2 regions of the Bradyrhizobium sp. UFLA05-125 genome follow, and region 2 is predicted to be linked to the other one. Evidence: predicted binding sites of a transcription regulator. Region 2 holds the regulator's gene; the other holds the start of a gene.
What was found. The regulator HrcA, encoded in region 2, represses chaperone genes, less so after heat shock. The targets are predictions, from matches to a motif close to GTTAGCACTCNCNNNNNGNGAGTGCTAAC.
Positions count from the first base shown of each region.

Region 1: SO156_RS27385 (co-chaperone GroES) is a predicted target of HrcA. The motif match lies at 6,882-6,910, and genes of this name have one in related genera.

Region 1 covers NZ_JBANBJ010000037.1:53,298-68,371, reverse strand. The annotation lists gene SO156_RS27425 (ATP phosphoribosyltransferase regulatory subunit) at 1-105, shown strand, start outside; gene hisG (ATP phosphoribosyltransferase) at 109-1,086, shown strand; gene SO156_RS27415 (glycosyltransferase family 2 protein) at 1,197-2,243, shown strand; gene SO156_RS27410 (ChbG/HpnK family deacetylase) at 2,240-3,088, shown strand; gene SO156_RS27405 (DUF2076 domain-containing protein) at 3,209-4,030, shown strand; gene SO156_RS27400 (L,D-transpeptidase) at 4,102-4,902, opposite strand; gene SO156_RS27395 (protein phosphatase CheZ) at 5,214-5,987, shown strand; gene SO156_RS27390 (hypothetical protein) at 6,150-6,671, opposite strand; gene SO156_RS27385 (co-chaperone GroES) at 7,012-7,308, shown strand; gene groL (chaperonin GroEL) at 7,472-9,103, shown strand; gene SO156_RS27375 (hypothetical protein) at 9,346-10,557, shown strand; gene SO156_RS27370 (META domain-containing protein) at 10,661-11,059, opposite strand; gene SO156_RS27365 (L-lactate permease) at 11,188-12,852, opposite strand; gene SO156_RS27360 (ABC transporter ATP-binding protein/permease) at 13,148-14,911, shown strand.
Region 2 covers NZ_JBANBJ010000010.1:68,372-83,445, reverse strand. The annotation lists gene nth (endonuclease III) at 1-346, opposite strand, end outside; gene SO156_RS12860 (DUF2244 domain-containing protein) at 369-887, shown strand; gene SO156_RS12855 (methylated-DNA--[protein]-cysteine S-methyltransferase) at 942-1,838, shown strand; gene SO156_RS12850 (2,3-bisphosphoglycerate-dependent phosphoglycerate mutase) at 1,948-2,571, opposite strand; gene dapB (4-hydroxy-tetrahydrodipicolinate reductase) at 2,602-3,417, opposite strand; gene SO156_RS12840 (DUF1330 domain-containing protein) at 3,629-3,934, opposite strand; gene pyrF (orotidine-5'-phosphate decarboxylase) at 3,955-4,665, opposite strand; gene SO156_RS12830 (NADPH-dependent FMN reductase) at 4,672-5,250, opposite strand; gene SO156_RS12825 (class I SAM-dependent methyltransferase) at 5,308-5,907, opposite strand; gene dnaJ (molecular chaperone DnaJ) at 5,996-7,129, opposite strand; gene dnaK (molecular chaperone DnaK) at 7,364-9,265, opposite strand; gene SO156_RS12810 (hypothetical protein) at 9,683-10,621, shown strand; gene pncA (bifunctional nicotinamidase/pyrazinamidase) at 10,710-11,432, shown strand; gene grpE (nucleotide exchange factor GrpE) at 11,507-12,121, opposite strand; gene hrcA (heat-inducible transcriptional repressor HrcA) at 12,221-13,309, opposite strand; gene rph (ribonuclease PH) at 13,491-14,204, shown strand; gene rdgB (RdgB/HAM1 family non-canonical purine NTP pyrophosphatase) at 14,215-14,850, shown strand; gene hemW (radical SAM family heme chaperone HemW) at 14,837-15,074, shown strand, end outside.

The sequences.
Region 1 (15,074 bases), on a different contig from region 2:
TACGACGGCCTGATGACCCAGCTCGGATCGCAGACGCCGATCCCCGCAGTCGGCTTCTCGGTCTGGGTCGATGCACTCGCCACGATCGGCCGCAAGGGAGCTTAAGTCATGAGCGCGCCGTTCGTTCTGGCCGTTCCATCCAAAGGCCGCCTCCAGGAAAACGCCGAAGCCTTTTTCGCGCGCGCAGGGCTGACGCTGTCGAAAGCCGGCGGCGCGCGCGATTATCGCGGCACCATCGCAGGGCTCGACAATGTCGAGATCGCCTATCTCTCGGCCAGCGAGATCGCCTCGCAGCTCGCCCGCGGCATGGCGCATCTCGGCGTCACCGGCGAGGATCTGGTGCGCGAGAACATTGCGGATGCCGACAGGCGCGTCGCCCTGATCGAGCGGCTCGGCTTCGGCTATGCCGACGTCGTGGTCGCCGTGCCGCAGGCCTGGATCGATGTCCGCACCATGGCCGATCTCGACGACGTCACCACCGGCTTCCGCGAGCAGCACCACCGGCGGATGCGTGTCGCAACCAAATTCATCAATCTCACGCGGACCTTCTTTTCGAGCCACGGCATCGTCGACTACCGGATCGTCGAAAGCACCGGCGCGACCGAAGGCGCGCCCGCGGCCGGCACCGCCGAGCTGATCGTCGACATCACCACGACCGGCGCCACGCTTGCCGCCAACGGCCTGAAAATCCTCGACGACGGTGTCATGCTGCGCAGCCAGGCCAATCTGGTCGCCTCCCGGGACGCCGACTGGTCGCCCGCGGCGCGGGAGACGGCTCGCATCATCCTCGATCACATCGCGGCCCGGGCGCGGGCAAATCAATACCGCGAGGTGCGCACCCGCTTCCGGCAGTGCGATGCGGCATTGCTGAGCGAGGCGCACCGGAATTTCGGCGTGGAGACGCCGTTCGGCGGGCCGACCTCGTCAGGCATGTTGACGTTGCACTGCCCGCCCGGAAAACTCTATGCGCTGGCGAGCTTCCTGCGCGATCATGGCGCCGAGACCGTCTCGGTGGTCTCGCTCGACTACGTCTTCGACCGCGAGAACCCGCTGTTCGCCAAGCTCGAGGCGTTCCTGCGGCAGTGAGGCGCAGAAATCTCTGGGGCATCCGCATGGTGCATTCAGCGTAGCGACAGCAAACGACAGCTACCATATGCTGTTCGAACGAGTTTTGAGTGCTTCTGGAACCTTGATCGATGACGCTGGGCTCTGACGTTTCCGCCCTGACCACCAACGCCACGAGCGCTGCGGCCAAAGGGCTGTCGATTGTCGTGCCGATCTACAACGAGGCGGCGGGGCTTGCCTCGCTGCACCAGCGGCTCTGCGATCTCGCCAGGACGCTTCGGAACCGCTATCGCCTTGCCTGCGAGGTCGTCTATGTCGACGACGGCAGCGCGGATTCGACGCTTGCGATCGCCCGCGCGCTGCCGGCCGATGCGATCGACGTGCAGGTGGTTTCGCTGTCGCGCAATTTCGGCAAGGAGGCGGCGCTGATGGCCGGCCTCGACCACGCAAGACGCGGTGCCGTGATGTTCATGGACGGCGACGGCCAGCATCCGCCGGCGCTGGTGGAACAACTCGTCGGACACTGGATCGATGACGGCTACGACGTCGTCTATACCGCCAAGGCGCATCGCGATAACGAGCCGTTCCTGCGGCGGCTCGCCGTGCACGGCTTCTACGCACTGATCAATTGGGGTGCGCGGCAGAAGATTCCCGAAGACGCGGGCGACTTCCGCCTGCTCTCGCCGCGCGCGGTCGCAGCGCTGCGGCAATTGCCCGAGCGCAACCGCTTCTTCAAGGGGCTGGCGAGCTGGATCGGCTTCCGCCAGATCCGCGTCGACTACGAGCCCGCGGCGCGCGCCCATGGCGTGACCACCTTCAATGCGGCGCGGCTGCTCGGCCTCTCGATCGAGGGCCTGACCTCGTTCTCGGTGGCCCCGTTGCGCTTTGCCAGCCTGCTCGGCGTGGTGCTCGCCGGCGGCGCCTTCCTGTTCGGCCTCTCCATCCTCTGGGAGGTCTGGACCACGGGCAAGCAGGTGCCCGGCTATCCCTCGCTCGTCGTCGGCCTGATGACGATCGGCGGCGTGCAGCTCATCATGATCGGCATCGTCGGCGAATATATCGGCAAAATCCTCTCCGAGCTGAAGGCGCGGCCGATCTACTTCGTCGCCGAGCACAGCGAGAAGCGTGTCGAGACCGGCAAGGCCGACGACGCCTCGAGCCGGACGGCGGCGGAATGAACCAAGCGGCGAAGCCGCGGCGTATCTGGCTCTGCGCCGACGATTACGGAATCAGTGCGGGCGTCAACCGCGCCATCCGCGACCTCATCGAACGCGGCCGTCTCAATGCGACATCGGTGATGATGCTGGGGCCGGCGATCGGCCGCGCCGAGGTCGACGCGCTGGAAGCGTCCCGCACGAAGAGCCCGCGCTGCGCGATCGGATTGCATGTCACGCTGTCGGCGCCGTTTCGCCCGCTGACCATGCATTTCCGCCCGCTCGAAGGCGACATGTTCTTGGCCTTTCCAAAGCTGCTGCGTGCGGGACTGATGCGGCGGCTCGACCGTGAGATCATTTACGCCGAGGTGAAGGCGCAGCTTGCAGCCTACGCGCAGGCGTTCGGACACGCGCCTGACTTCGTCGACGGCCATCAGCATGTGCAGCTCTATCCGCAGGTGCGCGACGCCTTCGTCGCCGCTGTCCGCGAGGCCGCGCCAAAAGCCTGGGTGCGCCAGGGCGGCCGCGAGCTGCCGCTGATGCGGCGGCTCGCCTCACCGAAAGCGCTGGTGCTGGATATCCTGAGCGCTCAATTCCGCCGCCGCGCGCGGCACGCCGGTCTCGCCTTCAATCCTGCCTTCGCCGGCGCCTATGACTTCACGCGGGATGACGCCGATTTCGGCAGCTTGATGCGGCAGTTCATCGAGGGCCTGCCGGACGACAGTCTCGTGATGTGTCATCCCGGCTTCGTCGACGAGACGTTGCGGAGCCTCGATCCAATGACTGATGTCCGCGAGCGCGAGCACAGATATCTCGCAAGCGAGGCGTTTCCGCAGCTCCTGGCCGCGAACAACGTGACATTGGCATGAAACCGCCGACACGGGACCGGCAGCTTGTCGCATACCGAAATTTAATCCGCGCCCCACTGTTGGCGCCACGTTGGAACCCTACATCTTGGGCGCGCTTGGTTTGCGCAAGGGAGATCGATCATGACGCCGCAAGAACGCCAGCTCGTCGACGAGCTTTTCGACCGGCTTTCGAAGCTTGAAACTGCATCGCGCGATCCGAACGCGATCGCCGCCATAAATGACGGCCTGAACAAGGCGCCCAACGCCATGTACGCGCTGGTGCAGACCGTGCTGCTGCAGGACGAGGCGCTGAAGCGCGCCAATGCCCGCATCCAGGAACTGGAGGCAGCCCACGCACCGGAGCAGGCGCAATCTGGCGGCTTCCTGGATTCCATGCGCGATACCCTTTTCGGCGGCGGCCAATCGCGCGGCTCGGTCCCGAACGTGCCGCCGCGCGAGCAGCGGCCGGTCTGGAACTCCGGCCAGGCGATGCAGCAGGCGCAACCGCCCGGCTATGGCCAGCCGCCGCCTTACGCACAGCAGCAGGGTTATGGCGCCCCGCCCATCGGCGGTGGCGGCGGCTCTTTCCTTGGCACCGCGGCAGCCGCCGCGGCTGGCGTCGTCGGTGGATCGATGCTGCTCTCCGGCATCCGCAACATGATGGGCGGGATGGGCGGCTCGCATCAGGCTTTTGGCGACACCACGATCATTGAGGAGCGCGGGGGTGGCGGCAGCCCGTGGGGTGGCAGCAACGACCAGTCTGGCGGCTCGCTCGCGCGCGATGCCGGCGTCAACGACATCGGCTCCAACCGCGGCCGCGATGATTCCCACCAGGGCTTCCTCGACCAGGCGTCGAACGATGGGAACGACGATCAGCAGGACTATGACGATGCCGACAACGTCGACATGGCCGACGACAGCGATTTCGGCGGCGGCGACGACGGCGGCAGCGATTACGCGTAAGCAGCATCACCCTTAAATGCAAAACGGCCGCCCTTCCGGCGGCCGTTCTCGTTTCGCCGCTTTCGCCGCGTTCACATCACCACGACCCTGGTGCCGACATTGACGCGGCCGTAGAGGTCGATGACGTCCTCGTTCCGCATACGGATGCAGCCGGAGGAGACGTTTGTGCCGATGGTCCAGGGCTCGTTGGAGCCGTGGATGCGATAGAGCGAAGAGCCCAGATACATCGCGCGCGCGCCGAGCGGGTTTTCAGGGCCGCCTTCCATGTGCCGCGGCAGATCTGGACGGCGCGCGATCATTTCCGCCGGCGGCGTCCAATCCGGCCATTCGCGCTTGGCCGTGATCGCCTTCACGCCGGACCAGGTGAAGCCCGGACGGCCGACCCCGATGCCGTAGCGCAGCGCCTTGCCATTGCCTTCGACGAGATAGAGGAACTTGTTGGGCGTATCGACGACGATGGTGCCGGCGCCTTCCCTCCCCTCGTACGCGACGAGCTGTTTTTCGAACTTCGGATCGAACGGACGCGAGCGCGGATCGGCTGCCTCCTCCTGCGGCACTGCGCCCTGCATCTGCGGCTCGCCCATCGGCGGCAAGCCGCGCTGGCCGTAATAGGCCGGCTGCTGCTGATACGTCGGCTGCTGCTGCGAATAATAGCGCTGGCCACGCTCCTCGCCGCCGAACAGGAATTCGATGAAGCCGCCGCCCATGTTGGCATTGGAGGCGACGCGCACCGGCTGCGGCGGAACCTGCGGCTGATAAAGCACGGGGGGCGGATCGGATGGCACGGTGTTGTCGAATGCGGCGGCGCGATCGATCCCGGCGACAAAGGTGCATGCGCTGCCGAGCAGCGCGACAGACATTTTCTTGAACATCGACGTACTCTGTACTGTTTCGTCTGGTGCGTTCATCGCGGCGAGCGCAGACCTGCCCTTCGCGATGCGGCCACTTAAAATCAAAAGCCGTTTGGTTTGGTAAACGGAAACGGCGTTATGATTCACCACGTCGCGAACATCAGCGCCTTTTGTCCGCTAGCGTTTATTTTCGGTGAACGGCCGATATGCATGGTTAATCGCTGGTGTGTGCGCGAATTGCGAGCGATCGCAAAGCGGTTCCCGCCGTGAACGTCGTGTTAAATCCCTTCTGTCTACAAAGGCCGCGTGAGTGAGGTGGGGGGAGTTCCAATATGGCTGTTCACCGCAAACGTTTTCGCGTCGAGGAAGCAATCGTCGGCGAGATGCCCAGTCCGGAGATGATTGACGAGGCTGCTCCGATGCACAGCGAGATCATGGCCGAGCTGCGCGCGATCCGCGCGCAAATGGCGCGTAACAGCCACGCGGGGCACGCCCCGCTCCCGCCGAGCGAAACCGTCATGGCGCAGGAAGTCGCCGACGCGCGCGCGATGCTGGAGACCTACCGCGCCCAGATCGAACAATGCGAGAAGCTGAAGGTTGAACTCGACCTCATCCACGATGCCATCAGCCGCACCAAGCGCGAGATCGCGGTGCTGCACGGCAAGAGCTTCAACGGCGAAGAGATGGCCAAGGTCAATGGCGAGCTCGGCGCTGTCGTCGGCGGCACCGAGCAGGCGACCCAGCAGATCCTCGAAGCGGCCGAGTCGATCGACCAGGCCGCCAGCGCACTCTCCAAGGTGGATTCGGTGGACCAGCAGAAGCGGCTCGCCGACGACATCCAGGAACGCGTCATCTCGATCTTCGAGGCCTGCAACTTCCAGGATTTGACCGGGCAGCGCATCAACAAGGTGATGGGCACGATGAAGTTCATCGAGCAGCACATCAATGCGATGATGGATATCTGGGGCGGCGTCGACGCGATCAAGGCCCACGCGCCGCCGATCGTCGACACTCGCGACGAAGACGCCAAGCTGCTCAACGGCCCGAAGCTCGCCGGCGACGTCGGTCACGCCTCGCAGGACGACATCGACGCCCTGTTCGACTGAGCAACCGGGACACGTACGGAAACAAAACGCCGGCCTTGGGCCGGTGTTTTTTGTTTTGGGGTCTATCTCACGCTGTCATTCCGGGGCACGCGCAGCGTGAACCCGGAAGCTCGAGATTCCGGGTTCGATGCTTCGCATCGCCCCGGAATGACGGAGAGAAGATCACGCCCGCGGCGCGCAGCGGACGTAAACCATGTTGCCGTAGCGGGTGGCGGCGTCCTTGTCGATGAAGCGGGTGACCATGACGCGGCCATCGAAGGAGACGATCTCGCGGTCCTGCTCGCCGGGGGTCGGGCCGGGCGGTCCGATATAGTTCTTGCCGCTCGGTGACCCCTTCAGCCGCAGCTCTTGCGGCGTCGCCTGGTCGGCCAGGTGCATGATCACACCGCCGCTCGAACCGGCGCCGATCACGTAGGGATTCTTGCACTGCGCACGGGCCGCAGCCTCGGTGCGGGCGCGGTCGGCCGGGTTCTGGAACGAGGCAAGGCCCCAGCGGCCGACGATCTCGTCGGCGCGGATCGAGGCCGGCATTTCCGGCCCGGTGCCGGGCTCGGCCTCCGGCGGCGGCGAGGACGACGAGAACGACGGCAGGCTCATGCCACCGCCACATGCACCCAGCAGCAGCGCCAAGGCTGCGGCGGCGCCCAGCTTCGCAACCGTCCGCGCGTGAGCTGAACTGATCATGGCATTCCCCCGAGCAAAGCGCCCCCCAAACACGAGCCTGGCAGCCCCCTCCTGCAGCCAAGCGCAAAACCGCTGTCGGGGCAATGACGTCGTAGAATACGACAGCGTCCCCAATTCGTTTCGATCGTCAACATCCTATATCCGTCTCACCATTGGCTTAACCACCTTTGCTTGACAGGATCGCGGCCAAGCCATATTTCCGGACGCACTATTAGCACTCGGGAAGCCCGATTGCTAAAGCGCGCCGTTCGATCCTGGCATTCGATCCGGAGGTCGGACGGGGGCGCAGGCCCCTCACTACTTCCGCCGCTTCCGAAGCGAGCCTCCAAAGGGAAACGTCATGGCTAAGTCCAAATTTCGTCCGCTGCATGACCGTGTCGTGGTCAAACGTATCGATGCCGAGGAAAAGTCCAAGGGTGGCATCATCATTCCCGACACCGCCAAGGAGAAGCCGTCCCAGGGCGAAATCGTCGCCGTCGGCCCCGGCGGCCGGGACGAGGCGGGTAAGCTGATCCCGATCGACCTCAAGGTCGGCGACCGCGTGCTGTTCGGCAAGTGGTCGGGCACCGAGGTCAAGATCGACAATGAAGATCTCCTGATCATGAAGGAGTCGGACATCATGGGCGTCCTGGCCTAAGCCACAACGTCCCTTCAAACCCCGCCGCACGCGCCATTGCCATGCCCGGGCCCGACCCGGGCATCCATCATTTCTCGTTAAGAGGATGGATTGCCGGGCCTCCACCCGGCAATGACGACGGAAAAGTGCGGCGCCCATCCAGTTCAGTTTTCAGGAGCAAGAAATGGCTGCCAAAGACGTCAAGTTTTCCGGAGACGCGCGCGAACGCATGCTGCGCGGCGTCGACATTCTCGCCAACGCCGTCAAGGTGACGCTCGGTCCGAAGGGCCGCAACGTCGTCATCGAGAAGAGCTTCGGCGCGCCCCGTATCACCAAGGACGGCGTCACCGTCGCCAAGGAGATCGAGCTCGAGGACAAGTTCGAGAACATGGGCGCCCAGATGGTCCGTGAGGTCGCCTCCAAGACCAACGACCTCGCCGGCGACGGAACCACCACCGCGACCGTGCTGGCCCAGGCCATCGTGCGCGAAGGCGCCAAGGCCGTTGCCGCCGGCATGAACCCGATGGACCTCAAGCGCGGCATCGACACCGCGGTTGCGGCTGTGATCAAGGACATCGAGAAGCGCGCCAAGCCCGTCGCCGCCTCCTCCGAGGTCGCCCAGGTCGGCACCATCTCGGCCAACGGCGACTCCGCCATCGGCAAGATGATCGCGCAGGCGATGCAGAAGGTCGGCAACGAGGGTGTCATCACCGTCGAGGAGAACAAGTCGCTGGACACCGAAGTCGACATCGTCGAGGGCATGAAGTTCGACCGCGGCTATCTCTCGCCGTACTTCGTCACCAACGCCGAGAAGATGACCGCCGAGCTCGAGGACGCCTACATCCTCCTGCACGAGAAGAAGCTGTCGGGCCTGCAGGCCATGCTGCCGGTGCTGGAAGCCGTGGTGCAGTCCGGCAAGCCGCTCGTCATCATCGCCGAGGACGTCGAGGGCGAGGCGCTCGCCACCCTGGTCGTCAACCGTCTGCGCGGCGGCCTCAAGGTCGCGGCCGTCAAGGCGCCGGGCTTCGGCGACCGCCGCAAGGCCATGCTCGAGGACATCGCGATCCTCACCGGCGGCCAGCTGATCTCCGAAGAGCTCGGCATCAAGCTCGAGAACGTCACGGTGAAGATGCTCGGTCGCGCCAAGAAGGTCGTGATCGACAAGGAGAACACCACGATCGTCAACGGTGCCGGCAAGAAGCCGGACATCGAGGCCCGCGTCGGCCAGATCAAGGCCCAGATCGAGGAGACCACCTCGGACTACGACCGTGAGAAACTCCAGGAGCGTCTGGCCAAGCTCGCCGGCGGCGTCGCGGTGATCCGCGTCGGCGGCGCGACCGAGATCGAGGTCAAGGAGAAGAAGGACCGCGTCGAGGACGCGCTCAACGCCACCCGCGCAGCCGTGCAGGAAGGCATCGTCCCCGGCGGCGGCGTCGCGCTGCTCCGCGCCAAGAAGGCGGTGGGCCGTCTCACCAACGCCAATGCCGACGTGCAGGCGGGCATCAACATCGTGCTGAAGGCGCTGGAAGCCCCTGTCCGCCAGATCTCCGAGAACGCCGGCCTCGAAGGCTCGGTCGTCGTCGGCAAGATCCTGGAGAACAAGTCCGAGACCTTCGGCTTCGACGCCCAGACCGAGCAGTATGTCGACCTCGTCGAGAAGGGCATCATCGACCCCGCCAAGGTGGTGCGCACGGCGCTCCAGGACGCCTCTTCCGTGGCCGGCCTGCTGGTGACCACTGAGGCCATGGTCGCTGAGCTGCCGAAGAAGGAAGCAGCTCCGGCGATGCCGGCCGGCGGCGGCGGCATGGGCTTCTGAGCCGTCGCAACCAACCAAAAATCACGCGAAGGCCGCCTCCGGGCGGCCTTCTTTTTTGCCGACCATTACCGGCGCTTTCCGATTCAACCGCCGGCCAAAACCCACTACGGTGGCGCCGATTCCAAAGCGCGATCGGATCGGGATGAATCGTCATCGCGCTTTGGGCTATTGTTCGAGCATGACTTTTCGGAGAACCGCTTCACACTTTTCCGGATCATGCTCCATCTCTGAGGATTTCGTCGATGCGCGCGCTTTCGTTCTGCTCGATAGGCTTTTTGGCGGTTTTGGTTGCGGTTGCGCCCGACGTCGCCTCCGCCCAGATGAAATTGTCGCCCAAGGCGGCCGCGCCCGGCGGAACCGAGACACGCTACTTCACCTCGATCGACGGGCTGATGGACGGCAATGCCGACGTCATCCTGAAGGAGACCCGCCAGGGCAAGACGGTCACCTCGGCCGTGCTCGACGTCTGCTATCCCGCCGCGAAAAATTCCGACCGCAAGGACCGCTTCGTCGTCAACCTCACCGTCGCCGGCCAGCTCCTGTCGGGCACGACGCAGAGCCTCGGCGACAAGGCACCGGTGACCGTCAAGCTGACGCGCAAGCAGACCAGCGATACCGTCGAGTTCCGCGGCCAGATTTCGATCGGCGGCAACGTGACCGAGGTCGCCTCGCCCGACAATTCCGACCTCAGCGAGAAGGAGTTTCTGGACAACCAGACCTCGGATGATGGCATCACGCCGCAGCCGAAGGACTTCACCGAGGTCTCGCCGGAGGCGATCGCGGTCAAGGTCAAGTTGGAGGCCGCGACCGATTTCCTGAAGAGCCTGAAAGGCCAGGGCGTCGAGGTGACGCTGGCAAGCCTGTCGGTCGGCTGCGACGCGCTGCGCGCCGGCGAGCAGACCATCAACATGTCGGTCGACCCGGAGCGGGCAGCTGCGCTGCTCGCCAAGTTCAAGGCGATGCCGGGCGTCACCGCGGCCGGCTGGACCGCCGGCATGATGGAGATGGACCGCACCATCCGCTTCTCTGCGGCCGACTGGCGCGACGGCGACAAGATCAGCCGGGACCGGCTCGCCGGCACCGTCGCGAACGTGCTGGCGCGGACGCTGGCGGCAAAAACCGTCTCGCAAAGCTTCAACCCCGTCACCGGCAAGCTCAAGGTCGTCTTGAAGCGGCCGAACCAGGATTTCCCGGCGCTCGAGCTCACCGACACGATCGAGGTCGCGGGCCTCGTCTCGGCCGACAAGCCGGGCAACAGCGACCGCCTCCTGCTCTGGGTCGGCAGTCCCGCAATCAGCACGGCCGACGAGAGCACCGGCGCCAAGCTCAATCTGTCGGATGAATCGAGCGCCGATGAAGAGGGCGATCAGACCGACGACAACGGCGCGATCGAGGCGCTGGCGAAGGAGCTGAAGGGCCAGCGCTGGGACGCCGACAAGTCGGTGTGGAAATGACGAAGTCATTCCGGGGCGACGCGCGAGCGTCGAACCCGGAATCTCGTGCAACAATCTCCAGATTCCGGGTTCGCGCTTCGCGCGCCCCGGAATGACGTAACCGTCAATTCCCGTTCATCCGGAAGCGCAGCGGCTTCGGGCCGATCAGCGTGAGAAATTCGCCCTGGCGCTTCCAGGTCTCGACGCTTGCGAGCGCTGCGACGAGGTCGTCATCGGCCTGCGCCTTGGCCGGCGGACAGGAACGGTCCTGGATCTGGCCCGGGACGAAGATCACGGTGTTGCCGGCGACCGAGAACTGGCCCTTGCCGCCCTTGCACCAGAGCTCCAGCACCACCTCGCCATTGTCGCCGATCTCGATGTTGGGAATGCGCTTCGAGCCGGGCTGCGGCAGAGCCTCAAGCGTCATCTCGGTCCCGAAGGGAAAGCCGTCCTCGGCATGGGCCGCGCCCGCCATCAGCACCACCGCGGCAGCCGCGCACACCATCTGCTTGACCGAAACCATGAGACCTCTCGACCATCCTTGAACCGCCGCACCTTCTATAAGACGGGGACGACGTTGAGAAGCTTCGCCGCGCACGCAAAATCCCCGCAGGACCCTTCCCGCGGGGATTTCGTTGAGAATGCATGGCGCTACTTCAGCACCAGCTCCGTGAACGGCCAGACATAGGCCTGGAGCGTCACCAGCACGCCGACCAGGCAGGCCAGCACGATCGAGTGCCAGAACACGAAGCGCAGGATCGTGCCCTCGTGGCCGTACCACCGCGTGGCGGTCGAGGCGACCACGATCGACTGCGCGTCGATCATCTTGCCCATCACGCCGCCGGAGGAGTTTGCCGCCGCCATCAGGATCGGCGACAGGCCGATCTGTTGCGACGTGATCTTCTGGAGGTTGCCGAACAGGATGTTCGATGCGGTATCCGATCCCGTCAGCGCCACGCCCAACCAGCCGAGCAGCGTGCCGAAGAAGGGATAGAGCACGCCGGTCGCCGCAAAGGCGAGACCGAGCGTGGCGTCGACGCCGGAGAGGCGGGTCAGCGTACCGATCGCGAGCATCGCCGAGATCGTGATCAGCGAGATCGCGCAGAGGCGGATGGTGCGGCCATACTCGACCAGCAGCCGCCCCGGCCCGACGCCCATCAGGAAGCCCGAGATGATCGCCGCGATCAGCATGCCCGTGCCGGTGAAGGACAGATAGGTGAAGTTGAACACCGCACCTTCCGGCGTGGGGCCCGCCGCAACCGGCGGCATCTTGTTGATCATCTTGTCGAGTTCAGGAACGGGAAACTTCCAGACGAACAACGAGTCCGCCCAGGACTTGAACCATCCGCTGCCCCAGATCAGCATCACGATGCAGACGATGATCCACGGCAACAGCGCGCTCCACAGTTCGGCCTGCGTGAGCGGCGTCTTGTCGAGCGGTGCGGTCTTGCCCATTTCCGACACCGATTCATCGCGGCCGCGCAGCGCCGGCGACAGCCAGAGCTGCTTCGGCTGCCACACCTTCAGGAACAGAATCAGCGCGCCCATCGAGATCAGCGACGCCCCGATGTCGACGATCCAGGGATTGATGTAGTTGGAGATCACGAATTGCGGGATTGCGAAGCACACGCCGGTGACCAGGATCGCCGGCCAGACATCCTTCATGGCGCGCCAGCCCGCGAACGCCCACACCACCCAAAACGGCACGATCAGCGAGAAGAATGGCAATTGCCGTCCGACCATCGCGCCCAAGATGTAGGGATCGAGCCCGGTGACGGAGGCAAGGCCCTGGATCGGCGTACCGAGCGCGCCATAGGCGACGGGCGCGGTGTTGGCGATCAGCGACAGGCCGGAAGCGGCGAGCGGCGAAAAGCCGAGACCGATCAGCACGGCGCCGGTGATCGCGACGGGCGTGCCGAAGCCCGAAGCGCCTTCGAAGAAGGCGCCGAACGAGAACGCCACCAGCAGCAGTTGCAGGCGCCGGTCCTCGGTAACGCCACCGACCGCACGCTTCAACAGCTCGAAGCGCCCGGTTGTGACCGTCACCTGGTAGAGAAAGATGACGTTGAGGACGATCCATCCGATCGGAAAGAAGCCGGTAACGATGCCGAGCACGGAGGCCCGGATCGACATGTTCAACGGCATGGTGAAAATGACGATCGTGATCAGGTTGGTGATGATGACGGCGATCACGGCCGCGATATGCGCTTTGACGCGCCCGCTTGCGATCATGATCAACAGCGAGACCACCGGAACGGCCGCCGCGATGGTCGACAACGCCGCATTGTTCAGCGGGTTATAAATTTGATTCCACATGCTCTACCTCCCCCACGCATTAGTGCGGCAGGGCGGCCAGCGTGGACAGCCGAACCTGCTTGACGTGGGTTCCGATAGTCCTTGAGCCTGAAGCGGTCATGTCGCGAATGTGGCGGTTCCAGTACGCTCACAAGCTCGCGAAGTCCCGGAGGCCCCCCACCCCGCGCCGTTATGCCCATGCTAGGGTTGCCGGCCCGGACAACGCAAATCGCCGGATTTGCAACTTTAGTCTAAGCGCGCTTATTTGCGCCGTTGCATCAGGCGCTTACGCCCACCCCGCAGGAGACCCCTATCTGTGAAGAACATCCGCGCGACGCTCGCGACCGTTTGGCGAATCGCCATGCCCTACTTCCGGTCCGAGGACAAATGGGCCGGCCGCGGCCTGCTCGCCGCAGTGATCGCGATCGAGCTCACGCTGGTCGCGATCGACGTGCTCGTGAACCAGTGGCAGAACCGCTTCTACAGTGCGCTCCAGGCCTATGATCTGGACAGCTTCGTGCGCGAGATCTGGATCTTCGTCGGCCTTGCCTCGGCCTTCGTCGCGCTCGCGGTCTATCAGCTCTATCTCAACCAGTGGCTCCAGATCCGCTGGCGGCAATGGCTGACGCGGCACTATCTCGGCGAATGGCTCGATGACGCCACGCACTACCGCATGCAACTCACGGGCGACGCCGCCGACAATCCGGACCAGCGCATCACCGACGACGTCAAGAATTTCGTCGAGCAGACGCTCAGCATCGGCGTCGGCCTGCTCTCCTCGATCGTGACGCTGTTCTCCTTCGTGATCATTCTTTGGGGCCTGTCCAACGCCGCCCCCCTGCATCTCTTCGGCACCGATTTCGTGATTCCCGGCTACCTGTGCTGGGGCGCCCTGATCTATGCGATCCTCGGCACCGCCCTGACGCACTGGATCGGCGTGCCGCTGGTCAATCTCAATTTCGAGCAGCAGCGCTATGAAGCCGACTTCCGCTTCAACCTGGTGCGGGTGCGCGAGAATTCCGAGCAGATTGCGCTGCTGAAGGGCGAGAGCGCCGAGCGCGGACGCCTGCTGCACCGCTTCAGCTTCGTGATCGGCAATTGGTACGGCATTATGAGCCGCACCAAGCGCCTGACCGCGTTCACGGCGAGCTATCAGCAGGCCGCCGTGATCTTCCCCTATGTGCTGGTGGCGCCGGCTTACTTCGCCAAGAAGATCCAGCTCGGCGACATGATGCAGACCGGCTCAGCGTTCGGCAGCGTGCAGCGGGCGCTGTCGTTCTTCGTAACCACTTACCGATCGCTCGCCGAATGGCGCGCGGTTGTCGCCCGTCTCGACGGCTTCGAGATGTCGGTCAGCTCGGCCGCCAATCTTCCCGCGCATGAGCCGACCATCGGCGTGACGTCGTCCACGGGCAGCGAGGCCATCGCGCTCGAGCAACTGCTGGTGAAGCTACCCAACGGCAAGCCGCTGGTCGCAGCCAACGCCTTTGCGATCCAGCACCCCGAGCGCGTGCTGGTGACGGGACCGTCGGGGTCAGGCAAGTCGACGCTGTTCCGCGCCATCGCCGGGATCTGGCCGTTCGGCACCGGCAAGATCGCTATCCCCGGGAAATCCAGCCTGATGATGCTGCCGCAGCGGCCGTATTTCCCGATTGGCCCGCTCGGCGACGCCGTGATCTACCCGGCAGAGCACGGCACGATCGCGCCCGACAAGATCAAGGAGACGCTGAGAGCGGTCGGCATGCCGAGGCTTGCCGAGCAGCTCGACGAGGAAGGGCACTGGAACAGGACGCTGTCGCTCGGCGAGCAGCAGCGCCTAGGGGTGGCGCGGGCGCTGCTGCATGCGCCGGATTACCTGTTCCTCGACGAGGCGACCGCCTCGCTCGACGAGCCATCGGAGGCCCTGCTCTACCGCCTCATGGAGGAGAAGCTGCCGTCGACCACGATCGTATCGATCGGCCACCGCTCCACGCTGGATGCCTTCCACACCCGCAATGTCAGGCTGGTCCAGGACGGCGAGATTCACGTGCTCGGCGGCGTCGGCGCACCGGCCCCGGCGGAGCCGAGCGAAGCGCGCTGATCTGGGTGCGGTGAAGGCTTCCACATCGTCATGGCCGGGCTTGACCCGGCCATCCACGCCTTACCCAAGGCACAAAGAACGTGGATGCCCGGGACAGGCCCGGGCATAACGACAGTTGTCCGTGTTAGCGCCCCATAGGAGACGTCGCGGTTTCCCCCAAAAA
Region 2 (15,074 bases):
CGGCGACCTGAAACAATTCGCGCGTTGCCTTGTTGACTCCGGCGTCGGTGGCCTGGGCCGACAGCACGACGGCAACGAGCAGCGTGAAGGGATTGAGATGCTCGAGCTCCCCCTTCGGCTCAGGATTGGCCTTGCGAAAGCGAGAAAAGACCTCGTGGATCTCGGCCGGCGTCCAGGGTTTCATCGCCTTGAGCTTTGGCTTTGGCTTTGGCTTGGGCTTGATCGTCTTGGGCTTTGTGGCCTCGAGCGATGTCTTTGCGGCCCGCGCGGGCTTGGCGGCTTTCGTCTTTGCCTTCTTCGGCGCAGGGGATTTGCGGACGGCCGCCTTGCGGGTGATTTTTGCCATGACCGGGATATACTGACAGGCCATGAACACAGGCAACGAATTTGAGCGCGAGAGCGAGGTGCAGATCTTCTCCGCGCTGCTGACGCCACATCGCTCGCTGAACCGCACCGGCTTTCTTGCCGTGATGCTGTTCCTCAGCGTCGTCAGCTTTGTGACCGGGATCGTCTTCCTGATGATGGGCGCCTGGCCGGTGTTCGGCTTTTTCGGCCTCGACGTACTGGTGATCTGGTGGGCCTTCAAGGTCAATTTCCGCGCCGCGCGGGCGAGCGAGGAGATCGTGGTCACGGTTTCCGAATTACGCGTGCGGCGGGTCAGCCATCGCGGCCATGTCGCCGAGTGGGTGTTCAATCCGCTCTGGGTCCGGCTCGAGCAGGAGGCGGACGAGGAGTATGGCCTCGAACGGCTCTATCTGGTGTCGCGGGGCCGCAGCGTCTCGATCGCCAGCTTCTTGGGCCCGGAGGAAAAGGCAAGCTTTGCCAAAGCCTTAATTGACGCCCTGAATGCCGCCAGGCGTGGCCCGACCTACAACCCGATCGCGTGAACTCTGTCAGAAATCGGGTGGTTTGGAGCGCCTCCTCCTCCTACATTTCCGGTCATGATGACACTCGCCATACATGACCAGCGCCTGGCCAGGCCGGGCCACCAGAACGCCGCGCTGCGGGACTATGATTCCGTGCGCCGCGCGATCGCCTTCATCTCGGAGAACTGGCGCGCGCAGCCAACCATCGAGGCGATGGCGGACGCTGCCGGCGTCACGCCGGACGAGCTGCACCACCTGTTCCGCCGCTGGGCGTCGATCACGCCAAAAGCCTTCATGCAGGCGCTGACGCTCGACCACGCCAAGCACCTGCTGCGCGATTCCGCAAGCATCCTCGACGCCGCACTCGACTCAGGCCTCTCGGGCCCGGGACGGCTGCACGATCTCTTCGTCACCCACGAAGCGATGTCGCCGGGCGAATGGAAGAATGGCGGCGCCGGCCTGACCTTGCGTTACGGTTTCCATCCCTGTCCCTTCGGCACCGCGATCGTGATCGCGACCAATCGCGGATTGTCGGGGCTTGCCTTCGCCGATCCCGGCGAGGAGCAGGCCGCACTCGCCGACATGACGCGGCGCTGGCCGTCCGCCACTTACGTCGAGGACCATGAGGGCACCGCGCCGCTCGCACAGCGCATCTTCGACACGAAGCTGTGGCGGCCGGACCAGCCGCTGCGTGTGGTCATGATCGGCACCGATTTCGAGGTGCGGGTGTGGGAGACGCTGCTGAAGATCCCGATGGGACGCGCGGTGTCCTATTCGGACATCGCCTGCAAGATCAACAGCCCGAAGGCTTCGCGCGCCGTCGGTGCCGCGGTCGGCAAGAACCCCGTCTCCTTCGTCGTGCCCTGCCACCGTGCACTCGGCAAGGACGGCAAGCTCACCGGCTATCACTGGGGCGTTACCCGCAAGCAGGCGATGCTGGGCTGGGAAGCGGGGCAGCTCGGGGTGCAGTAGCTGCGCCACCTACTCCGTCATTCCGGGGCGATGCGTAGCATCGAACCCGGAATCTCGGGATTCCGGGTTCGCCCTTCGGGCGCCCCGGAATGACAACGTTGTTAATTTGCTACCCCGCCAGATCCAGCTTCGACTCCACCGTCGAATCCGCATTGAGTCGGTAGATGATCGGCACGCCGGTCGCGAGCTCGCGCTTCAAAATGCCCTCGGGCGAGAGCTTTTCGAGCACCATGATCAGTGCACGCAGCGAGTTGCCGTGGGCGGCGACCAGCGTGCGCTTGCCGTTGAGCACGCCCGGCAAAATCTCCTGCACGTAGTAGGGCAGCGCGCGCGCCAGCGTGTCCTTCAGGCTTTCGCCGCCGGGCGGCGGCACGTCGTAGGAGCGGCGCCAGACGTGGACCTGCTCCTCACCCCATTTCTTGCGCGCATCATCCTTGTTGAGGCCGGAGAGATCACCATAGTCGCGCTCGTTCAGCGCGAGGTCCTTTGACGTGGGCAGGCCGGTCTGGCCGAGCTCGGTGAGAATGAGATCGAGCGTGTGCTGGGCGCGCGACAGCACCGAGGTGAAGGCGACGTCGAAGACGAGTCCTTTCGCCTTCAGCTTGCGACCGGCGTCCTTGGCTTCCGCCACGCCCTGCTCGGTGAGATCGGGATCCTTCCATCCCGTGAACAGGTTCTTCAAATTCCATTCGCTCTGGCCGTGGCGCACGAGCACGAGAAGACGTTCGCTCATTCCTGCTTTCCGTTCGTTGCGTTCGATTGATCAGGTATCGCCCAGACCGAGCACATCGGCCATCGAGTAAAGGCCCGGCTTCTTGCCATGGGCCCACAGCGCCGCCTTCAGCGCGCCATGGGCGAACAGCATCCGGTCCTCGGCATGATGCGACAGTGTCAGCCGCTCGAAGGGGCCGAAAAAGCTCACGCTGTGCTCGCCGGCGACGGTACCGCCTCGCAGGGAGGCAAAGCCGATATCGCCGGGCTTGCGCGCGCCGGTGATGCCATCGCGGCCGCGGGCCGAATGGTCCCTCAGCGAAATGCCGCGACCGCTCGCTGCGGCTTCGCCCAGCATCAGCGCCGTGCCCGAGGGCGCGTCGATCTTGGCACGGTGGTGCGATTCCACGATTTCGATATCGAAGTTGTCGCCCAGCGACTGCGCCACGCGCTTGACCAGCGCGGTGAGCAGATTGACGCCAAGGCTCATATTGCCGGATTTGACGACGACGGCGCGGTTGGTGACGCTCTTGATCACCGCGTCGTCCGACGCCGAGAGGCCGGTCGTACCGATAACATGAACGAGCCCGCGCTGCGCGGCGATCGCGACATTGGCAATGGTCGCGGCCGGCACGGTGAAGTCGAGAATGCCATCGGCCTCTGCCGACATCGCCCAGAGATCGGCCGAGAGTTGCACGCCATTGGCCGGCAAGCCTGCGAGAACGCCGGAATCCTTGCCCAGGAGTTCCGAGCCCGGCGCCTCCAGCGCGCCTGCCAGCACCGCACCCTCGGTCTCGGCAATCGCACGCGTCAACGTCCGGCCCATCCGGCCACCGGCTCCTGCAACAATCAAGCGCATCTCGGACATGGTGTGATCCTCTTCGCGAGCCCGTTGTAGCGGGGGGATGCTGTTCCGGCAACCGAGGGGGGCATCCAAACACCGTCGTCATTCCGGGGCGATGCGACGGGACCGCGCAAGCGCGGCCCGGAGCATCGAACCCAGAATCTCGAGGTTGTAGCGCGAGATTCCGGGTTCGCCCTTCGGGCGCCCCGGAATGACGGTTAAGATTTGGACGACCTTACGGCTGCGGGCCGTCATAGCCTTCGATGACGATGAGGTCGGCGATCGAGTGCGGCTGGCGCACCTTGATGTTGGCCTGGTACTCCGGCGAGTTGTAGCAGGCGAGCGCGGTCTCGTAGTCGGGGAATTCGATCACGACGTTGCGTGCGCGGCTCTGGCCCTCGACGCTGGTGAACTTGCCGCCGCGAACGACATAGCGTCCGCCGAACTTCTTGAAGATCGCGAGATTGGCGGCCGCATAGGGCTTGTAGCCCTCGTCATTGTGAACGTCGACGCGCCCGATCCAGTAGCCTTTTGCTGCCATTCTTCTTCTCCTTGTGATGTTCAGGTCAGCGCCTGCGCGATCTCGGCCTGGATGGCCTCGGCAGTCGCCTTGGGATCTGCGGCCTCGACGACCGGGCGTCCGACCACGAGATAGTCGGCGCCCGCGGCAATCGCGCGTCCCGGCGTCATGATGCGCTTTTGGTCACCGGTCGCCGAGCCTGCGGGACGGATGCCGGGCGTGACGAGGTTCATCTGGTGGCCGACGATCTTGCGCAGGCTACCGGCTTCCTCGGGCGCGCAGACGATCCCGTCGACGCCGAGCACCTGGGCCTGCTGCGCGCGCGCCTCGACCAGCTCGGAGACGCCGAGCCGGTAGCCGGCCGCATGCAGATCGTCATCGTTGTAGGAGGTCAGCACGGTCACGCCGAGAATCTTCAGGGCGGACGACCCGCGCCCTTCGACCGCCGCCTTCATGGTCTGCGGATAGGCGTGCACCGTGAGGAAGGTCGCGCCGAGTTTGCTGATGCTCTGGACGCCCTGCATCACGGTATTGCCGATGTCGTGCAGCTTGAGATCGAGGAACACTTTCTTGCCGCGGTCCGCGAGCTTGCCGACCAGCGGCAAGCCGCCGGCATAAGTGAGCCGATAGCCGATCTTGTAGAAGGTGACGCTGTCGCCGAGCCGATTGATCATCGCCTCCGCCAGGTCCGGGCTCGGCAGGTCGAGCGCGACGATCAGGCGGTCGCGGGGGGCGATTTCGGCTTGCGTCATGTCACCTCACATCATGCGTTGGGAAATGTCGATCAGTTGCCGCACCAGGTCCTGCAACGCGGCGATATCGCCCTCGTTCTTCAGCCTGTCCATATCGTCATAGGCCTGGTCGGCAAAGCCGAGCGCGAGCTGGCTGGCAATCACATTGGCGTGGCAGGAGGTCAGGATCAATCGCAGCGCCTGGAGCGCACGCGCGCCGCCGAGACGGCTCTGCGAGGCGCCGGCGATGGCGAAGGCACGACCCCGGAACACCTCCCCGCGCGCTTCATGCGGGTCCTGCACACGACTGACCCAGTCGATCGCATTCTTCAGCAGTGGCGGCACGGAGGCGTTGTACTCCGGCGTCACGATCAACACGCCCTGATGCGCGCCGATCATGCGCTTGAGATTGACGGCGTGCTTGGGCACGCCGGATTTCGCCTGGAGGTCGCCGTCATAGATCGGCAGCGGGAAGTCGGCGAGCGAGACTCGGGTGACGTCGACGCCGGCTTGCGCGAATTCATAAGCGGCGACCGCCGCCAGCTTCGCATTGTGCGAGCCGGTGCGCAGCGAGCCGGGAATGACCAGGATCTTGGGTGCGGGCATCCAGAAAAACGCGTTCGGCGAAAAGGGTCCGCCGCGCGAAGACGAAAGCCGGCGGAATTAGTCTTTGCGATACACCCAGACGCGGGCCGGCGGAAGGTTCATCCAGATCCGTTCCGAGGCCTCTGTGGACACGCCGGGCAGCGATTTCGGGATCGGCGGCACCACCGAATAGGTGAACTGCACGAAGGGCGCGCCGGGCGCGAGCGCGGCGAAGGAATCGCGAATGAGCCGCAGGCGCGTGAACATCGGCTTGGTGACCAGCGGCAGGCCGGAGACGACGGCCGAGGCGGGTGCGCCCAGCACTTTCCAGAGCGTGTCGCGCAGGCGGTAGGCATCGCCCTGCACCACCGTAGCTTGCGGATAGCGGTCGCGCAGCAGCGCGCAGAAACCGGGATTGTATTCGACGAGGACGAGGCGCTTCTGGTCAATGCCGCGCTCGACCAGCGCGGAGGTGATGGCGCCGGTGCCGGGCCCGAGCTCGACCACCGGCGCGTCCGAATCGACATCGACATATTGCGCCATGGTGCGGGCAAGCAGGCGCCCCGACGGCATCACCGCACCCATGTGCAGCGGCTTTTCAATCCACGACCGGAGAAAGCGTACCTCGTCGTCGAGACGGGGCTTCTTCAACGCGCGCACGGACGATTGCATGGGCATGTCAGGACCGGACGGGACCGCGTCGCCGCGGCGTGTCAGAAAATGGTCATAAAGACGTATAGGCCGCGAACGATACGGTCAAGCCGAGTCAATTCGCCCGATTACCGAAGAAATCCTTGACCTTGGCGAAGAAGCCCGCGGATTCCGGCTGGGTCGCACCGGAGGAGAGTTTTTCGAACTCGGCCAGCAATTCCTGCTGCTTCTTGGTGAGATTTTGCGGCGTCTCGACGGCGACCTGGACGTACATGTCGCCCATCTGGCGCGAGCGCAGCACCGGCATGCCCTTTGATGCAATGCGGAATCGGCGGCCGGACTGGGTTCCGGCCGGAATCTTCACCTTGGACTTGCCCTTGTCGATGGTCGGCACCTCGAACTCGCCGCCAAGGGCCGCCGTGACCATCGAGATCGGTACACGACAATGCAGATCGGCACCATCGCGCTGGAAGAACTGGTGCTGGGACAGCGACAGGAAAATGTAGAGATCGCCGGACGGACCGCCGCGCACCCCTGCCTCGCCTTCGCCGGCGAGCCTGATCCGCGTGCCGTCCTCGACGCCCTGGGGGATATTGACCGACAGCGTCCGCTCGCGCGTGACGCGGCCTTGCCCGGCGCAGGACGGGCAGGCGTCCTCGATCATCTGGCCGCGGCCCTGGCAACCCGGGCATGTGCGCTCCAGCGTGAAGAAGCCCTGCGACTGCCGCACGCGGCCGGCGCCGGCGCAGGTCGAGCAGGTCTTCGGCTTGGTGCCGGCCTTGGCGCCGGTACCCGAGCAGGATTCGCAGGTGACGGAGACCGGGATCTCGATCTGCGCGGTCTTGCCACCAAAGGCTTCCTCGAGCGTGATCTCCATGTTGTAGCGCAGGTCGGCCCCGCGCTCGCGGCCGCCACGGCCGCGCTGTCCGGCCATGCCGAACAGGTCCTCGAAAATGTCGGAGAAGGAGGAGGCAAAGCCGGCGCCGAAACCGGCGCCACCGCCGCCGAAGCCGCCGCCCTGCTCGAAGGCCGCGTGGCCATAACGGTCATAGGCCGCGCGCTTGTCCTTGTCCTTCAGGACCTCATAGGCCTCGTTGATCTCCTTGAAGCGAACTTCGCTGCTGTCGTCCCCGGGATTGCGGTCGGGGTGGAATTTCATCGCGAGCTTGCGGAAGGACGATTTCAATACGGAATCGTCGGCGTCTCGTTCGACTTCGAGGGTTTCGTAGTAGCAGCGCTTGGTGGACATTGTGAGCTCGGTCGGTCGTTCAGGCCGGGACAAAACAGCGTCGCCACGCGACGATATGAGCACCCCCTCGCCTCACGGCAATGGGCTGCATGGCTGCATGCAGAATAGCGGCTGGGAGTTGATCGATGGTAACGGGGAAGCGCCCCGTCTGACCCGGCACGACGGCCTCCCCCTTGTCGGGGGAGGCGATCGCAGCATGGGTGCAAGCCGTCCGCATCATGACCCTCTAAGGGTTCAGGCGGACTTCTTGTTGGTCTTGTCGTCGTCGACCTCGGTGAACTCCGCGTCGACGACGTCGTCCTTGGCAGCATCCTTCTTGGCGTCGGCCTCGGCCTGCTGCTTGTACATGGCTTCGCCGAGCTTCATCGAAGCCTGGGCCAGCGTGTTGGTCTTGGCCTTGATCGCCTCGGCATCGTCGCCCTTCAGCGCTTCCTTGAGGTCGCTGACGGCATCCTCGATGGCGCGTCGCTCGGTCTCGGCGACCTTCGAACCGTGCTCGGCCAGCGCCTTCTCGGTGGAGTGCACCAGCGCGTCGGCGTGGTTCTTGGCGTCGACCGCCTCGCGGCGCTGCTTGTCGGCCGCGGCATTGGCCTCGGCGTCCTTGACCATCTTGTCGATGTCGGCTTCGGACAGACCACCGGAGGCCTGGATGCGGATCTGCTGCTCCTTGCCGGTCGCCTTGTCCTTGGCGGACACGTTGACGATGCCGTTGGCGTCGATGTCGAAGGTCACCTCGATCTGCGGCATGCCGCGCGGGGCCGGCGGAATGCCCATCAGGTCGAACTGGCCGAGCATCTTGTTGTCGGCCGCCATCTCACGCTCGCCCTGGAAGACGCGGATCGTGACCGCGTTCTGGTTGTCCTCGGCGGTCGAGAACACCTGGCTCTTCTTGGTCGGGATCGTGGTGTTGCGGTCGATGATGCGGGTGAACACGCCGCCCAGCGTCTCGATGCCCAGCGACAGCGGGGTGACGTCGAGCAGCAGCACGTCCTTGACGTCGCCCTGAAGCACGCCGGCCTGGATCGCGGCGCCGATGGCGACGACTTCGTCGGGGTTGACGCCCTTGTGCGGTTCCTTGCCGAACAGCTGCTTCACGACTTCCTGGACCTTCGGCATGCGCGACATGCCGCCGACCAGAACGACTTCGCCGATCTCACCGGCGGTGACGCCGGCATCCTTCAGCGCCTTGCGGCAGGGCTCGACGGTCTTCTGGATGAGGTCATCGACCAGCGCCTCGAACTTGGCGCGGGTGAGCTTCATGGTCAGATGCTTCGGCCCGGTCTGGTCCGCCGTGATGAACGGCAGGTTGATCTCGGTCTGCGTCGTCGAGGACAGCTCGATCTTGGCCTTTTCAGCGGCTTCCTTCAGGCGCTGAAGCGCGAGCTTGTCGTTGCGCAGGTTGATGCCCTGCTCCTTCTGGAACTCGTCGGCCAGATAGCCAACGAGGCGCATGTCGAAATCCTCGCCGCCGAGGAAGGTGTCGCCGTTGGTCGACTTCACCTCGAACACGCCGTCGCCGATCTCGAGAATCGAAATATCGAATGTGCCGCCGCCGAGGTCGTACACGGCGATCGTGCCGGCCTTGGTCTTGTCCAGACCATAGGCGAGCGCGGCCGCGGTCGGCTCGTTGATGATGCGCAGCACTTCAAGGCCCGCGATCTTGCCGGCGTCCTTGGTCGCCTGGCGCTGGGCGTCGTTGAAGTAGGCGGGAACGGTGATGACGGCCTGGTCGACCTTCTGGCCGAGATGGGCTTCCGCGGTCTCCTTCATCTTCTGCAAGATGAACGCCGAGACCTGCGAGGGCGAGTAGGTCTGGCCATCGGCCTCGACCCAGGCGTCGCCGTTGGAAGCCTTCACGATCTTGTACGGAACGAGCTTCTTGTCCTTCTCGACCATCGGGTCGTCGTAGCGGCGGCCAATGAGGCGCTTCACTGCGAAGAAGGTGCGCTCGGGATTGGTGACGGCCTGGCGCTTGGCGGGCTGGCCGACGAGGCGCTCACCGTCGTCCGTGACGGCGACGATCGAAGGCGTCGTGCGCATGCCTTCAGAATTCTCGATGACTTTGGCGTTCTTGCCATCCATTACGGCGACGCACGAATTCGTGGTGCCGAGGTCGATCCCAATGACCTTTCCCATGGTCCTGATATCCTTCTTTATTGCGGCAGGTTGGTTGGGCCCAGAAGGCACCCGATCCAAAACCCCCTAAGATCAAACATCCGCGATATTGCGATGGTTGAGGCTCATATAGGAGGGGGGGAGGGGCCCGCAAGGACCGAACGCAAGTTTCAGCCGCGAAAACATTGGGTTTTGGAAGATCATATCGGCCTTTCGGGCCCCTTGACGGTGAGGGTTTATTAACGGGTTCAGCCGTCAGCCGGACCATGCCCCGACGGCACGCGCGCCACCCTGTTACGGCGCAGCCAAACCCGTTAAAAGTCCGGGCGACAAACGTCCGGACGGCCGGACAGCTCAGCCAGGGGCCACGCCCCGCGCGACAAAGGGGCCCGACGCCCCACCATCGAACGGCCTCAATGTGGACCAAGTAGACTAGCCATGAAATTGATACGCCCCCTCGCCGCGCTTGCCGTTCTCATTGCCTCCGCCCTTGCGGCCTTCGCGGCCGATGCCGTTTTCCCGCCGGGCCAGCGCGTCGGCATGGTGCCGTTGATCGGCCTCTCCCAGGCCAAGACCTTTCCGGGCTTCGAGAGCGAGGACGGAGGCGTGAAGGTGCTGGTCACCGAGTTGCCGCCCGACGCCTATGGCGAGGTCACCAATGCCTTCAAGGCCAATCCCGGCGGCACCGGCGGCATCAAGCCGGACAAGATCGAGACGCCGGCGGGCCTTGCCTATTACACCGTCGAGACCGGCAAGGCCGGCACGGAAACGGTGAAGCGCTATTCGATGATCGTGCCGGGCACCGGCTTCTCCGGCTACGTCGCCGTGCAGATCCCGGAGAACGCCGCCAAGATCTACTCGGACGACGCGGTGCGCCAGATGTTCGCCACCGCGGTCACGCGCAAGGAGGTGCCGGTCGACGAGCAGCTCGCGCAGATGCCGTTCCGGATCACCGATCTCGCCGACTTCAAGAACGTCCGCATGCTGTCGCCGGGCGCCAGCATTGTGCTTGCCGACGGCAACGAGACCACGGGCTTCGAGCCCAAGCCGTACATGATCATTGGCCTGATCGGCGCAACGCCGCAGCAGCCGGATGATCGCGCCCGCTTCGCGCAGGAGGCGGCGATGCAGATCCCCGGCATGCGCGAGTCCAGAATCACCATGTCCGAGCCGATCCGCGTCAACGGCCAGCCGGCCATCGAAACCCGGCTCGACGGCGTCAGTGGCAAGGACAAGACCCAGGTTACGGTGGTGCAGTGGATCCGCTTCGGCGGCGGTACGTCGCTGCGCATCATCGCCAGCGCCCCGCGTGACCAGTGGTCGGAGGCGTTCACCCGCTTCCGCGCGGTGCGCGACGGCATCCAGCCCAAAGGCTGACCAAAGCCGGCCGCATTTTCGGGCTTTTGTTCGTACACAAATGGAACTACGCTTTCCTCCTTGGTTCATCCTGGAGGGAGGACGTACGATGCTGGATCGGCGCAAAGTACTCGCGGGCGTTTCCACTGTTGCTCTCGCGAGCCTCGTTTCAAGCAAGCTCTGGGCAGCGACGGCGATCAAGCCCGACGATGCCTCCGCGCTGCTCGTGATCGACGTGCAAAACTGCTTCCTGCCCGGCGGCAGCCTCGCCGTGAAGGAAGGCGAGCAGGTGGTGCCGGTGATCAACAAGATCGCAAAATCGTTCGCCAATGTCGTGATGACACAGGACTGGCACACGCCGGGGCACGTGTCGTTCGCCTCCGTTCACTCCGGCAAGAAGCCGTTCGAGACCATCGACCTGCCCTACGGCAAGCAGGTGCTGTGGCCCGACCATTGCGTGCAGGGCACCGACGGCGCCGCGCTGTCGAAGGACCTGTCGATCCCGCAGGCCGAGCTCATCATCCGCAAGGGCTTTCACAAGGACGTCGACAGTTACTCGGCTTTCCTGGAGGCCGACGGCAAGACATCGACTGGCCTCGCCGCCTACCTGAAGTCACGCAAGATCAAGCGCGTGTTCGTCGCAGGGCTAGCGACCGATTTCTGCGTCGCCTGGACCGCGCTCGACGCGCGCAAGGCCGGCTTCGAGGTCTATGTGGTGGAAGACGCCTGCCGCGGCATCGACACGCAGGGCTCGCTGGCCAAGGCCTGGGCCGACATGGCCAAGGCCGGGGTGAAGCGGATCCAGTCTGCGGATATCGCAGCCACAGCGTAACACCAGCAAGCTGTCATTCCGGGACGGCTCGGAGAGCCGAACCCGGAATGACGACACAGCTTTCAGAACACGGCTTACGCCGCGCCGTTCGACTCGTTGTTGTTGGCCGCGGCAGCGGCTTTCGCACCGCCCTTGGCAACGCCGACGAGAGCCGGGCGCAGCACGCGCTCGCCGATGGTGTAACCGGCCTGGACCACCTGAACCACGGTGCCCGACGGCACCGACGGATCGGGCACCTCGAACATCGCCTGCTGGAAATTCGGATCGAACTTCTGGCCCGAGGGGTCGAACTTCTTCACGCCGTGTTTTTCCAGCGCGTTGAGCAGCGAGCGCTCGGTGAGTTCCACGCCTTCGATCAGCGCGGTCAGGCCGGGATCGGCATTGGCACGTGCCTCGGCCGGCACCGCATCAAGCGCACGCTGGAGGTTGTCGGCGATATCGAGCACGTCGCGCGCAAAGCCGGTAATGCCGTAGAGCCTGGCGTCGGCGACCTCCTTGGTGGTGCGCTTGCGCAGGTTTTCCATCTCGGCCAGCGTCCGCAGCATGCGGTCGCGCGCCTCAGCCGCTTCCTTCTGCAAGATCTCGACCGAACCGGGCTCCGGATCGTCGGGCATGATGTAGGGCTTCGACACCACGGGCTCGCCGGTCGGCGCAGTCGTGTCTTCGGGTTGCCGGTCTTGATCGGTCATCGGCTGCCTTCTCGAACTCGTCTCAAGGGATTTTTCTCGCCGGGATATCGTGCTTCGCAGCGCGAAAATCAAGCGCCCGTGATCAGGCGAAAACGGCCGTCAGCCCCCCAACAGGCGGCTGACGATGCGGGCGGCATAGTCCACGGTCGGGATCACGCGGGCATAATTCAGCCGCGTCGGCCCGATCACGCCCAAAACACCGACGATGTGCCCGGCGGCATCCCGATACGGCGAGATGATCGTCGAGGAGCCCGACAGCGAGAACAGCTTGTTCTCAGAGCCGATGAAGATGCGCACGCCCTCGGCGGTCTCGGCGCGCCCCAAGAGGTCGATCACGCCACGCTTGGTCTCGAGATCGTCGAACAGCAGCCGCACCCGTTCGAGATCCTCCAGCGCGTGCAGGTCTTCGAGCAGATTGGCGTGACCGCGCACGATGAGCTGCCGGTCCTCATTCTCGCCACCCGACCAGCTCGCGATGCCGGCCGCGATCACCTTCTGGGTGAGCTGGTCGAGCTCGGCGCGGGCCTGCCCGAGCGCCGTTTCCAGCTCGAGCCGCGCCTCGGCGAGGGTCCGGCCGCGGATGCGTGCATTGAGGAAGTTGGAAGCCTCCGTCAGCGCCGAGGAGGGAACTCCAAGCGGTAGCGTCAGCACGCGGTTCTCGACCTGGCCGTCCTCGCCGACCAGAATCACCAGCGCCCGCTCGGGTTCCAGGCGGACGAATTCGATATGCTTCAGTCGCGCATTGGACTTCGGCGTCAACACCACGGCTGCGGCCCGGGTGAGGCCAGACAGCCGCGTCAGCGCCTCCTCCAGCGCCGCCTCGACCGATTGGGCGTGGCCGACATTGGTAAGCTGGCTCTGGATCGATTGTCGCTCGGCCTCGTTGAGTTCCCCGACCTGCATCAGCGCGTCGACGAAGAAGCGCAGGCCGAGTTCCGTCGGCAGCCGGCCGGCGGAGGTGTGCGGGGCGTAGATCAGGCCGAGCTGTTCCAGATCGGCCATGACGTTGCGCACCGAGGCCGGCGATAGCGGCAGCGCGATCAGGCGGGAGATATTGCGCGAGCCGACCGGCTCGCCGGTCGCCAGATAACTCTCGACGATTTGACGAAAGATGTCGCGAGAGCGCTCGTTGAGCTGGGCGAGGCCCGCGCGCGGCGCGATCAGATGAATCGGATCGTGATGGGCCACAGACGGTAACTCCTCTCAGATGCACATAATTTGTCCATCCGGAGGGCCGGTGACAAGCGCGTCTTTGGCCAAATGGGGGCGACGTTCCGACGCCACGGGGGAAAAGCCCTTGCCGGGCCCCCTTCCCCCTCCTACAAGCACCGCGAACAGCCTTTTCCCTGCGAGTTTTGGAGGATTTCCCATGCGGCCAAGCCGCCGTGCGCCCGACGAATTGCGCCCCGTGACGCTGGAGCGCGGCGTGGTCAAATATGCGGAAGGCTCGTGCCTCGTAAAATTCGGCGACACCCATGTGCTGGTCACCGCTACGCTGGAAGACCGCCTGCCGCCATGGCTCAAGGGCCAGGGCCGCGGCTGGGTCACCGCCGAATACGGCATGCTGCCGCGCGCGACCTCGGAACGCACCCGTCGCGAGGCTTCCGCCGGCAAGCAGAGCGGCCGCACCGTGGAGATCCAGCGTCTGATCGGCCGCTCGCTTCGCACCATCGTCGATCTCGAAGCGCTCGGCGAGCGCCAGATCACGGTCGATTGCGACGTGCTCCAGGCCGACGGTGGCACGCGCACGGCCTCGATCACGGGGGCCTGGGTCGCGCTGGCCGACTGTGTCAACTGGATGAAGACGCGCAACATGATCAAGGCGAACGTGCTGCGCGACAACGTCGCCGCGATCTCCTGCGGCATCTATAACGGCACGGCGGTGCTCGACCTCGATTATGCCGAGGATTCCGAGGCCGAGACCGACGCCAATTTCGTCATGACGGGCGATGGCCGCATCATCGAGGTCCAGGGAACGGCGGAACGCGAGCCGTTCACGCAGGAGGAATTCCTGTCGCTGATGGCGCTGGCCCGCAAGGGTGTCGCGCGTCTCGTGGACTTGCAGAAAATGGCGGTGGCGTAGTCAATAGGCCATGCACCGGCGAATCACAGGCAAGCTCATCATCGCGACCCATAATCCCGGCAAGCTTGCCGAGATGCGGGAGCTGCTGGCGCCGCACGGCGTCGAGGCAGTCTCGGCCGGCGAGCTTGGCCTCGACGAGCCTGAAGAAACCGGCAACGACTTTCGCAGCAATGCCGCGATCAAGGCCATCGCCGCTGCGAAGGCCATGAGACTTCCGGCGTTCGCCGATGATTCCGGCATCGTGGTCGGCGCGCTCGACGGCGCGCCGGGAATTTACAGTGCGCGCTGGGCGGGCCCCGACAAGGATTTTGCCGCGGCGATGGCGCAGATCGAGCGCCTGTTGAGGGAGCGCGGCGCCATCACGCCGGACCAGCGCAAAGCGCATTTCGTCTCCGCACTCTGCGTTGCCTGGCCCGATGATCATCTCGAGGAGGTCGAGGCGCGCGTCGACGGCACGCTGGTCTGGCCGCCGCGCGGCACCGCCGGCTTCGGTTACGACCCGATGTTCCTGCCCGACGGCCACACGCGCACCTTTGGCGAGATGGAAAGCATCGAGAAGCACGGCCTGCCGCCGTTGGGCCTTGGCCTGTCGCACCGTGCCCGCGCCTTCGTGAAACTTGCGGAGATCTGCCTTGAGCCGCGCTGACAGGGGCGCCTTCGGCGTCTACGTGCACTGGCCGTTCTGCCTGTCGAAGTGTCCCTATTGCGACTTCAACAGCCATGTCCGCCACGCCGCGATCGACGAGATGCGCTTTGCCCGCGCCTTCGCGCGCGAGATCGAGACCACGGCCAAGCGCGCGCCCGGCCGCGAGGTCACCTCGATCTTCCTCGGCGGCGGCACGCCATCCCTGATGCAGCCTGCGACCGTCG